One region of the Streptomyces sp. NPDC051018 genome, then DNA from elsewhere that is predicted to be linked to it. Evidence: riboswitches for the same ligand, from Rfam matches in the RefSeq annotation. Region 1 holds a riboswitch; each other region holds the start of a gene.
The links. Region 1 has a riboswitch for cobalamin ahead of ACIBCM_RS01010 (prenyltransferase/squalene oxidase repeat-containing protein). Riboswitches for the same ligand answer to the same signal wherever they lie in the genome.
Positions count from the first base shown of each region.

Region 2: another riboswitch for cobalamin. It lies ahead of metE (5-methyltetrahydropteroyltriglutamate--homocysteine S-methyltransferase); the one in region 1 lies ahead of ACIBCM_RS01010 (prenyltransferase/squalene oxidase repeat-containing protein).
Region 3: another riboswitch for cobalamin. It lies ahead of ACIBCM_RS07470 (prenyltransferase/squalene oxidase repeat-containing protein); the one in region 1 lies ahead of ACIBCM_RS01010 (prenyltransferase/squalene oxidase repeat-containing protein).

Region 1 covers NZ_JBITFN010000001.1:255,050-258,318, reverse strand. The annotation lists gene ACIBCM_RS01015 (MBL fold metallo-hydrolase) at 1-313, shown strand, start outside; cobalamin riboswitch at 1,662-1,787, shown strand; gene ACIBCM_RS01010 (prenyltransferase/squalene oxidase repeat-containing protein) at 1,896-3,146, shown strand.
Region 2 covers NZ_JBITFN010000026.1:85,033-88,301, forward strand. The annotation lists gene metE (5-methyltetrahydropteroyltriglutamate--homocysteine S-methyltransferase) at 1-1,718, opposite strand, end outside; cobalamin riboswitch at 1,880-2,080, opposite strand; gene ACIBCM_RS31395 (sulfotransferase) at 2,583-3,269, shown strand, end outside.
Region 3 covers NZ_JBITFN010000003.1:252,955-256,223, reverse strand. The annotation lists gene ACIBCM_RS07475 (hypothetical protein) at 1-1,351, opposite strand, end outside; cobalamin riboswitch at 1,480-1,555, opposite strand; cobalamin riboswitch at 1,658-1,802, shown strand; gene ACIBCM_RS07470 (prenyltransferase/squalene oxidase repeat-containing protein) at 1,915-3,269, shown strand, end outside.

The DNA.
Region 1 (3,269 bases):
ACGCATCGGCCGCCTCGGTGCGGCGGAGGTGCTGCCCGCGCACCAGTACGCGTTCACCACGGCCGGGGAACGGGTCCGCGAGTTGCTGCGGCACCATCAGGAACGCCTCGACGGCCTGCTCGCCCTCCTGGCGGAGCCCCTCACGCCCTGGCAGCTCGCCGAGCGCATGGAGTGGAACCGCCCCTGGGAACTGATCCCCTACGACTCCCGCAATATCGCCGTCTCCGAGGCCGAGGCCCATATCCGCAGGCTGGTGAAACTGGGTTTGGCCGAGGCGCTTCAGGGGCGCCCGACGAGGTTTGTGGCCGTGTGAACGAAGCCGGCCACCTGGCGGGGCGGACGGGGCCTTGGCCCGCGGGCGCGGGTGGGCCCGGGTGGGCCCGGGGGCGGGTGAGCGTGCCGGTCCGGCGCGCGAGTGAGCGTGCTGATCCGTGAGCCCGGTCCGGCGCGCGAGTGAGCGTGCTGATCCGTGAGCCCGGTCCGGCGCGCGAGTGAGCGTGCTGATTCGTGAGCCCGGTCCGGCGCGCGAGTGAGCGTGCTGATTCGTGAGCCCGGTCCGGCGCTTCCGGGTCCTGCCCTGGGGGCGGGCGGGCCGGCCGCCCAGGGCCGCCGGGTGGCGCGGGCGGCGCCCGGCGGAACCCGTGCCGTCCGGGGTCCGGGGTTGCTTGCGGGGCTCTGCCCCGGACCCCGCGCCTCAATCGCCGGCGGGGCTGGTTTGTGCTGGCCCGGCGTTTGACGAGGGGTCCCGGGGCGGGTGCTTCCAGCCCGTCCGGCGGGGCTGGATTGTGCCGGGCCGGTGGTCGACGAAGGGACCTCGGGGCAGGTGCTTCCAACCCGCCCAGCAGCCGGATTGTGCCGGGCCCGGTGTTCGGCGAAGGGCCTCGGGCCGCGTGCTTCCCAACCGTCCAGCCCGGCTGGATTGTGCCAGCCCGGCCTTCGGCGAAGAGGCCTCGGGCCGCGTGTTTCCAGCTAGTCCGGCGGGGCTGGATTGTGCCGGGCCCGGCTTTTGACGAGGGGTCCCGGGGTGGGTGTTTCCAGCCTTTCCATCGCGGCTGCATTGTGCCGGGCCCGGCTTTTGACGAAGAGCCTCGGGCCGCGTGCTTCCCAACCGTCCAGCCCGGCTGGATTGTGCCAGCCCGGCCTTCGGCGAAGAGGCCCCAGGGCAGGTGCTTTGAGCGCGGCTGCATGGTGCCAGCCGGGTGTTCGACAAGAGGCCTCGGGCCGCGTGCTTCGCACCCGTCCAGCGGGGCTGGATTGTGCCGGCCCCGGTGGTCGACGAGGGATCTCGGGGTGGGTGCTTCCAGCCCGTCCAGCGAGGCTGGCTTGTGCCAGCCGGGTGTTCGACGAGGGGTCCCGGGGCGGGTGCTTCCCACCCCTCTGGCCCGACTGGATTGTGCCAGCCCGGCCTTCGACGAGGGGTCCCGGGGTGGGTGCTTCCAGCCCGTCCAGCCCGGCTGCATGGTGCCGGGCCCGGTGGTTGAGGACGGTCCCGGGGTTGGGGCCGGGTCGGTGTGCCCGGTGTGAGCCCCCGGAACTTGCGCGAAGGGAGCGGCCCAGCGCACAGGTCCCGGGCGTCCGAGGCCGGAGGAGCCCGGAACCGGCCGCTGGTGTGGGTGGGAGAGCCTGGCGGAACGCGCCCTCACCCACGGAAACACCGGCCGGTAGAGTGAGCGGGTCGTTTCACACCTGTACAGGGGGAAGCCGGTGCGAATCCGGCGCTGACCCGCAGCCGTGAGCCGCCCACCCGGCGGCGAGTCGGAATGCCCTGGACGGGGACGTGACCGGCTCGTGCCACCGGCAGCCGCCGGTGACCGGCACCGTCGAGGAATACGGTCCGGAGCCCTGGCGCCTGACCGTGCCCGTGCCCGGCCACCGCAGGGAAGGCACCGCCCGTCATGACCACCGCCCGCCGCCGCGCCGCCGTGCTCGCCGCATCCGCCGTGCTGACCGCGGCCGTCCTCCCCGCGTCCGTACCGGCCGCCTTCGCGGCGACGAGCCCCCCGCCGCCGGCCGCCACGCCGTCGGGTCTGTACGGGACGAGCGACCCGGCGTACGACGGCGTCTGGCGCCAGTCCCTGGCCCTGCTCGCGCAGGACACGGTCGGTGTGCTGCCCGCCGTGAAGGCGGTGGACTGGCTGGTCGGCCAGCAGTGCGACAGCGGCGCGTTCCCCTCGTACCGCGCGGACGTGACCGGTCCCTGCGACGCCAAGCTGCCGCTTGACTCCAATGCCACGGCCGCCGCGGTGCAGGCCCTCGCCGCGCTCGGCGGGCAGGACCCGGCGGTGAAGAAGTCGGTGGCCTGGCTGAAGTCCGTACAGAACACGGACGGCGGCTGGGGCTACAACCCGGGCGGGGCCAGCGACGCGAACTCCACCTCCGTCGTGATCGGCGCGCTCGCCGCGGCGGGCGAGAAGCCGGACGCCGTCGTGTCGAAGGGCGGGAAGTCGCCGTACGACGCCCTGCTGACCTTCGCGCGGCCCTGTGGCGGCAAGGACGGCGGCGCGTTCGTCTTCCAGCCGAAGCAGCCCGGTGTCGTCGCCGACTCCACCGCCGCCGCGGTGATCGGCGCGCACGGGAAGGGCCTGGTGGTGACGGCGGGCGCGAAGGACGCGGGTGGCGCCGCCTGCAAGCCCGCGACCACGGTCGAGGGCGCCGCCCACAACGGCGGCGCCTATCTCACGAGCGCCCTCGCCGCGACCGGCCATCTCAACGCGCCGCCGATGCCGGGCGCCGCCGACACCACCGCCAAGCCCGACGTCGGGAACACCGCCGACGCTGTCGTCGCCCTGGCCGCGCAGGGCCTGACCGAGCAGGCCGGCAAGCCCCTCGGCTGGCTGAAGCAGAACGCGGCGGCCTGGGCGAAGGAGTCCGGCCCGGCGGCGTACGCGCAGCTGATCTTCGCGGCCCATGCGACGGGCACGGACCCGAAGGACTTCGGCGGCACCGATCTGGTGGCGGCCCTGGGCGCGACGGGCCCGGCCCCGCGGACGGTCGTGACGGACACGGCACGGGAGAAGGAGCAGCGGGAGCAGGACGGGAAGAAGGACGACTCCGGGGTCGGTGTCTGGTGGATCGTCGGCGCGTTCTTCGCGGCGAGCGTCGGCGCGGGCATCCTGCTCAGCGGCCGCCGCAAGTCCCAGCCGTGACCCGCGCCCGGCGGTACGCACGGCTGCTTCCCCGGGCCGTGACCCGCGCCCGGCGGCGTACGCGGCTGCTCGCCCAGGCCCTGCCCCGCACCCGGCGGCACCCGCGACCGCTCCCCCGCACCC
Region 2 (3,269 bases), on a different contig from region 1:
ATGGTGACCGGGCCGGTGAGCATGCCCTTGACGGGCCGTCCGGTGAGCGACTGGGCGTAGGAGGTCCAGCGGACCGTCATCGGCTGCGGCCGGGAGATGTCACCCGCCAGGATCGGCGGGCGCACACAGCGGGTGCCGTACGACTGGACCCAGCCGTGCCGGGTGGCGACACAGCCCGTGAGCTGCTCGGCGAAGTACTGCACCATGTCGTTGCGTTCGGGTTCGCCGTGGACGAGGACGTCGATGCCCGCCTTCTCCTGGAAGGCGACGACCTCCCGGATCTCGTCCTTGATCCGCTCCTCGTATCCGGCGGTGTCGATGCGTCCGGCCCGCAGATCGGCGCGCGCGGTCCGCAGTCCGGCCGTCTGCGGGAAGGAGCCGATGGTGGTGGTCGGCAGGAGGGGCAGGCCGAGGCGGGCGCGCTGGGCGGCGGCCCGCTGGACATAGGACTCCGGGCGGCGGCCGTCGGCGGCGGTGACGGAGGCGGTACGGGCCCGGACGGCCGGGTCGGAGGTGAGGGCCGATTCCGCGCGGGAGGCCAGGGCGGCCCGGTTGGCGGCGAGTTCGGCGGCAATGGCGCCGGTTCCCTCACTCAGTCCGCGGGCGAGGGTGACGATCTCGCGGGCCTTCTGGCGGGCGAAGGACAGCCAGCGGGCGATCCCGGGGTCGATCTCCCGTTCGACCTCGGCGTCGAGCGGGACATGCAGGAGGGAACAGGAGGCGGAGACGTCGACCCGGTCCGCGAGCCCGAGGAGCGTGCCGAGGGTCGCGAGGGACTTCTCGTGCCGGTCGATCCAGATGTTGCGGCCGTTGACCACCCCCGCGACCAGGCGCTTGCCGGGCAGTCCGCCGGCGGCGGCCAGGTCGTCGAGATTGGCGGCCGCCCGTTCGGTGAAGTCGAGGGCCAGCCCGTCGACGGGGGCCTTGGCGAGAACGGGCAGGGCATCGCCGAGCCGGTCGAAGTACGAGGCGACCAGCAGTTTGGGCCGCTCGGAGAGGCCCCCGAGGTCCCGGTAGGCGCGGGCGGTGGCGTTCAGCTCGGCCGGGGTGCGGTCCTGGACGAGGGCGGGCTCGTCGAGCTGGACCCATGCGGCTCCCGCGGCCCGCAGATCGGCCAGGATCTCCGCGTACACGGGCAGCAGCCGGTCCAGCAGGGTGAGCGGTTCGAATCCGGCGGCGACGCCGGGGGCGGGCTTGGCCAGCAGGAGATAGGTCACGGGACCGACGAGAACCGGGCGGGCGGTGTGGCCGAGTGCGAGGGCTTCCTCCAGCTCGGCGACCTGCTTGGTGGCATCGGCGGTGAAGCGGGTGTCGGGGCCGAGTTCCGGGACGAGGTAGTGGTAGTTGGTGTCGAACCACTTGGTCATCTCCAGGGGCGCCACGTCCTCGGTGCCCCGCGCCATGGCGAAGTAGCCGTCGAGCGCGTCGGCCGAGAAGGCTTCGCGGTGCCGGGCCGGGACCGCGCCGACCATGACGCTGGTGTCCAGGACGTGGTCGTAGTACGAGAAGTCCCCGGTGGGCACCTCGTCGATGCCCGCGTCGGCCAGCTGCCGCCAGTTCGTCCTGCGCAGCGCGGTCGCGGTCTCCCGGAGGGCGGCGGCGGTGACGCGTCCCCTCCAGTAGCCCTCGACGGCCTTCTTCAGTTCCCGGTTCTGGCCCTGGCGGGGGTAGCCGTACACGGTGGACCGCGCTGTCGCGGCCGCGGGCTTGGCTGTCACGGAACTCTCCTTCGCGAGTGTGTCTCCGTATGTCCCGGGACGGCACGCGAACGCGAAGGCTGAGCGAATCCCGTGGACCGGATGCGCACCATGGGTGCGATCGTCCACCGGACAAGCACGCCGACCCGCCCACGAGGTCACCGGGATCTCCGCGCACGGTCGTCCGTACACGGGCAGCAGGCAGGTCTTCGGACTCGCGGGCACGTCTCGACGGGCGAAACACCTACTGGCCGTCGCTTCCCGGACCCGTCGTGGATCCAGTGCGTATGACGGCGGTCGTTCCCGCTCACCGCTGCGGGGCAGTCCCGGATTCCCACCGGGTTCCCTCTTGCGACGCGCCTGCCTGGCGGGCAGGGCGAACCGGCTGCGTCCGCCAGCCTAGTCCTGTGATCGGAAACGTTCACCGCTGTTCACCATCCGGACCTCGTCAGGAGACGGGAGACAGGAGGCGCGGGGGCGGGAGACGGCGGGCGGGAGTCACGTGACGGGGGACGGCGGGCCGAGGGAGCGGCCGGACGGGGACGCGCGGAGACTCGCGTTCCCCCTGCGCGCCGGGCGCCGCCCGGGGCACCCCCGGAACCCCGGGTGCCACTCGCGCTTGTGTACGGAGCCCTTCCCGGACCTCGCATCACCCGTACGGTCCTTTCCGTCCGGCTCCTGGACAACGGCGGGCTTCCCGGGGGCATCCTGGCCCTCCAGGGGGATCCCGGGACCGGGACCGCCGGGCCGGGTGGCGTCACCGGAAGGCACGGGTGGCCGGAGTGGAGCCGGGCCCGGTTCCCCGACGGCCGAGCGGTCGAGCGGTCGGCGGTCGGCGGTCGGCGGTCGGGAGGATCCTCACCGAGTCGTGCGAAGGAGAACAGTTTGCGGAGCCTGACCTTTGTCGTCGGTACGGGGCGCAGCGGATCGACCGCTCTGTCCCAGATCGTCAACCGGCATCCGGACGTCCTCAGCCTCAATGAGCTGCTGGCCTCGGTGGGCAGGGCGGGACTCCCGCCGGAACGGCTCGACGGCGGCCGGTTCTGGCAGTTACTCGCCCGGCCCAACCCGCTCTTCGACACCATGATCCGCAGCGGGCTCCCCCTGCCGGAGTTCCTGTATCCGCTGCGGCCCGGGCGGTTCTCGGCCGGGACCACGGGCATTCCCGCGCTCTGTCTGACGGTGCTCCCCCATCTGACCGACGCACCCGACGCGCTGTTCGACGACCTCGGGAACGAGGTCACCCGGTGGCCGATGCGGACCGCCGCCGGACACTACGAGGCACTCTTCGACACCCTGTGCACACGGTTCGGCCGCAGTGCCGTGGTCGAGCGCTCGGGATACTCCACCCACTGGGTCCCGCGGCTGCGTGCGGCCTTCCCCCGCGCGAAGTTCGTCCATCTCTTCCGGGACGGCCCCGACTGCGCCCTGTCGATGAGCCGCCATACGGGGTTCCGGCTGATCCTCCTCCTGAGGGAGATCATCGCCCGGACGGGGGTCGCCGATCCGGCCGCGCTGACCGAGGACGACGTGCGGTCGCTGCCCCCGGAACTGTCGGGACTGCTCGGGGAC
Region 3 (3,269 bases), on a different contig from region 1:
TGGTGAACGCGGATCCGTCGACACTGGCCTTCCAGGTGTTGGAGCCGCTGTTGGCCTTGCCGTTGACCGCCGTGACGGTGCCGCTGCCGGACGCGGGGGTGACGGAGGTGACACAGCCCGAGGGAGTGGCGCCGGAGCCCGCCGCGGTGAGGACATCGCCGAGCGTGGTGGTCGTCCCGGTCGGGGTGAGGGAGACCGAGCACACCTTCAGACCGCCCGCGCCGTCGTCGACGGTGAGCGCGAGTCTGGTGGCCGTACCGGCGGTGAACGACGGCTGGGCGACCCACTGGGGAGCGCCGGCGGTCGTCGGCAGCGGCGGGGCCGAGGTGAATCCGCCGCCGGCGACCGCCCGGAGGGCGTCGGTGGAGGAGTAGGCGGACGGCACCCCGTCGGTGGGCTTGTACTTGAAGCCGCCGCCGGGGTTGTACTGGTTGGCGATGAGGAAGTCGACGGGGGTCTTGCCCGCCGGGGTGAGGAAGTCGCCGGTCTGGGGGTTGATACCGCAGGCGTTGAGCCCGGCGACGGCCCAGCCGTTGGAGCTGGTGTTGGCCCCGTATAGGGAGTTGAAGGCGCCGGAGGCGTTGGCCAGCTTCAACTTGAGGAAGTTCTTGCCCTGCACCACATCGGTGTCGGTGGCGGGCACCCCGGAGACGCAGAGCGCTGCCAGGGCCGCGCCGGTCATGTCGATGTCGCCGGGCTGGGCGAGCGCCGCCGGGTTGCCCTCGGCCTTGCTGTGGGCCCAGCCGCCGTCGGTGTGCTGGTTGGCGCGGACGCGGGCGACCATGGAGCCGACGAGCGCCTGGGGAACCCGGGTGGCGCCCGCCTGGGTCTTCGCGCCGACGAGTGCGAGCGCCGCGAACACCGTGCCGTTGAAGTTGGCGGAGGGGCCGAAGTAGCCGGGTTCCGCGGTCTGCCAGTAGCCGTAGATCTGGGCGATGAGGTTGCGCGAGGCGGAGACCCGGGCCGGGTCGATGCCCGCGGCGTAGGCGTTGAGGGTCGCGCGCTGGTAGTCGGTGACCACGGGGGAGGCCGAGGGCCAGGCCGCGGTGGAGAGCAGATTGCGGTAGACCGTACGGGCGTTCTTGGTGGTGTCGGTGCCGGGGTAGACGTCCACGACGGCCGTGCCGGCGGCCGCGAACGCGCTGAACGCCCACTCGTTGGAAAGACCCGATCCGGCGTATGAACCGTCCGCGGCCTGAAGGGACTTCAGATAGGCGACGCCGTTCGTCTTCGAGGTGGCGATGTCGGCGGGGGTGGAGGTCGCGCCGGCCGGTGGCGCGGCCAGGGCGAGCGCCGTGAGGACGGCGGGCACCGCGAGCGCGAGGCGGTGTCTGGGGCGGATGGGCGACATGGGCCTGCTCCCTGTGGAGTCGGGACGCGGCCATGCCGTCCTTGCCCGGGCCGCCGTGGGGGCGGGCGGGAAGTCGGGGCCGCTGTCCGGATCGCGTGCATACGGCTTCCAGTGGTGCCTCACCGCACGGGCATTCGGGCTCGGAACGGCTCCTTGCCGTCCCACACCGTTGCGCGTCAGCCCCGGATTCCCACCGGATTCCCCCGTGCGGCAGCCCCGGACGCTACCCGAGCCGTCCCGTCCGCGCCAGATGCCCCATCACGCGGGGTTTGGTCCGCAGCTGAGACTTACGCCATCTTGACGGTGGTCGTTCACCCGTGTTGCACTCCGGCTGACAACTGTTCAGCACCAGGGGAAGCCGGTCGAAGTCCGGCGCTGACCCGCAACCGTAGGTTCCGCGCATCAGTACGCGGGACGAGCCGGATTACCTGGTGCCCGGAAAGCAGCACGAGTACAGCGCCGTCGCGGACTACGGCGTGGTCGTCCCGCCCAGGGGCCGGTTCACCGGACCCCGGGCCGTCGCCACGTTTCCGTCCGTGCCGCGCGGGAACCGAGGGGCAGCGGTGGGGACGGGACTTCATGCGGATCGGTACAGATCGAGGGGCAGACGGCTGCTGTCCCTGGGGACGGCGGCACTGCTGACCCTGGGCGCGGCCGTGTCGCTCCTCACGGCACCGGCGACCGCGACCGCGGCCCCGGTGGAGGAGTGCACCCCGCAGAAGGGCGCCGTCGTCGCCGTCGACTTCAGCAAGTTCGGCGGGAAGGTCGAACGCGGCTGCGACACCACGCCCACCACCGGCTTCGAACTGCTCCACGAGGCCGGGTTCACCACCACCGGTACCCAGTCCCACGGCGACGCCTTCATCTGCCGGATCGGCCACGGCAGCACCGGCACCCAGTACCCGACCCCCGCCCAGGAGGACTGCGTCCAGACGCCCCAGGCCAGCGCCTACTGGTCGTACTGGATCGCCTCGCCCGGTCAGAAGAGCTGGACCTACAGCCCGCTGGGCGCCATGTCGCGCACCCCGCGCGCGGGCGATGTCGACGCCTGGGTCTTCGGAGCCACCGACATCGGCGGCACCACCGGGAAGCCCTCGTTCTCCCCCGACGACGTCAGGGCCGGGGGCGATCCCGGGCCGGGCGGCCCCGGAGACCCCGGGGGTCCCGGTGTGCCGCCCGGATCGGTCGACGTACCGGCCGCGGTGCGCTGGCTCGGCCAGCAACTCAAGGACGGGGAACGGGTCGTCGACCCCGAGACGGGCGCGCCGAGGCACACCGAGACCGCCGAGGCCGTGCTGGCGCTCGCCGCCGCGGACCGCGGCTCCCCGGCCGCGAAGAAGGCCGCGGCCTACCTCGCCACGCCGGCGCAGACCGAGGCGTACGCCTACCCCGACGGCAAGGACCAGCCTCCCAGCGCGACCGCGGCGGCCCGGCTCGCCCTCGTCGCCCTGGCCGCGGGAGAGAACCCGCGCGCCTTCGGCGGACGCGACCTCCTCGGCGATCTGCTGAAGTACGTCTGCCCGGCCCCCGTCGCGGGCGCAGAGCCGGTGCCCGGCTGCCTCACCGAGGGCGACTTCCGTACCACGTTCCAGGCCGAGGGCCAGGCCCTGGCCGTGGTGGCACTGCTCAACGGAAAGGCGACACCGCCGCCCGCCTCGGTGGCCCGGCTGACCGGACTCCAGTGCGAGGACGGCGGCTTCACCGGCATTCTGATCCGCGCGGGCGAGTGGTGCGACAGCGAGCCGGGGACCACCGGTCTGATCCTGCTGGCCCTCCACCGCGCCGGCGGACACGACGCCGTGGTCGCCAAGGGCCGTGAGTATCTGACGAAGACCCAGCTGACGGACGGCGGCTGGCCCGCCTCCGCCTACAGCACCGCCGGCAGCGCCCCCAGCACCGGCTGGGCCGTTCAGGCCCT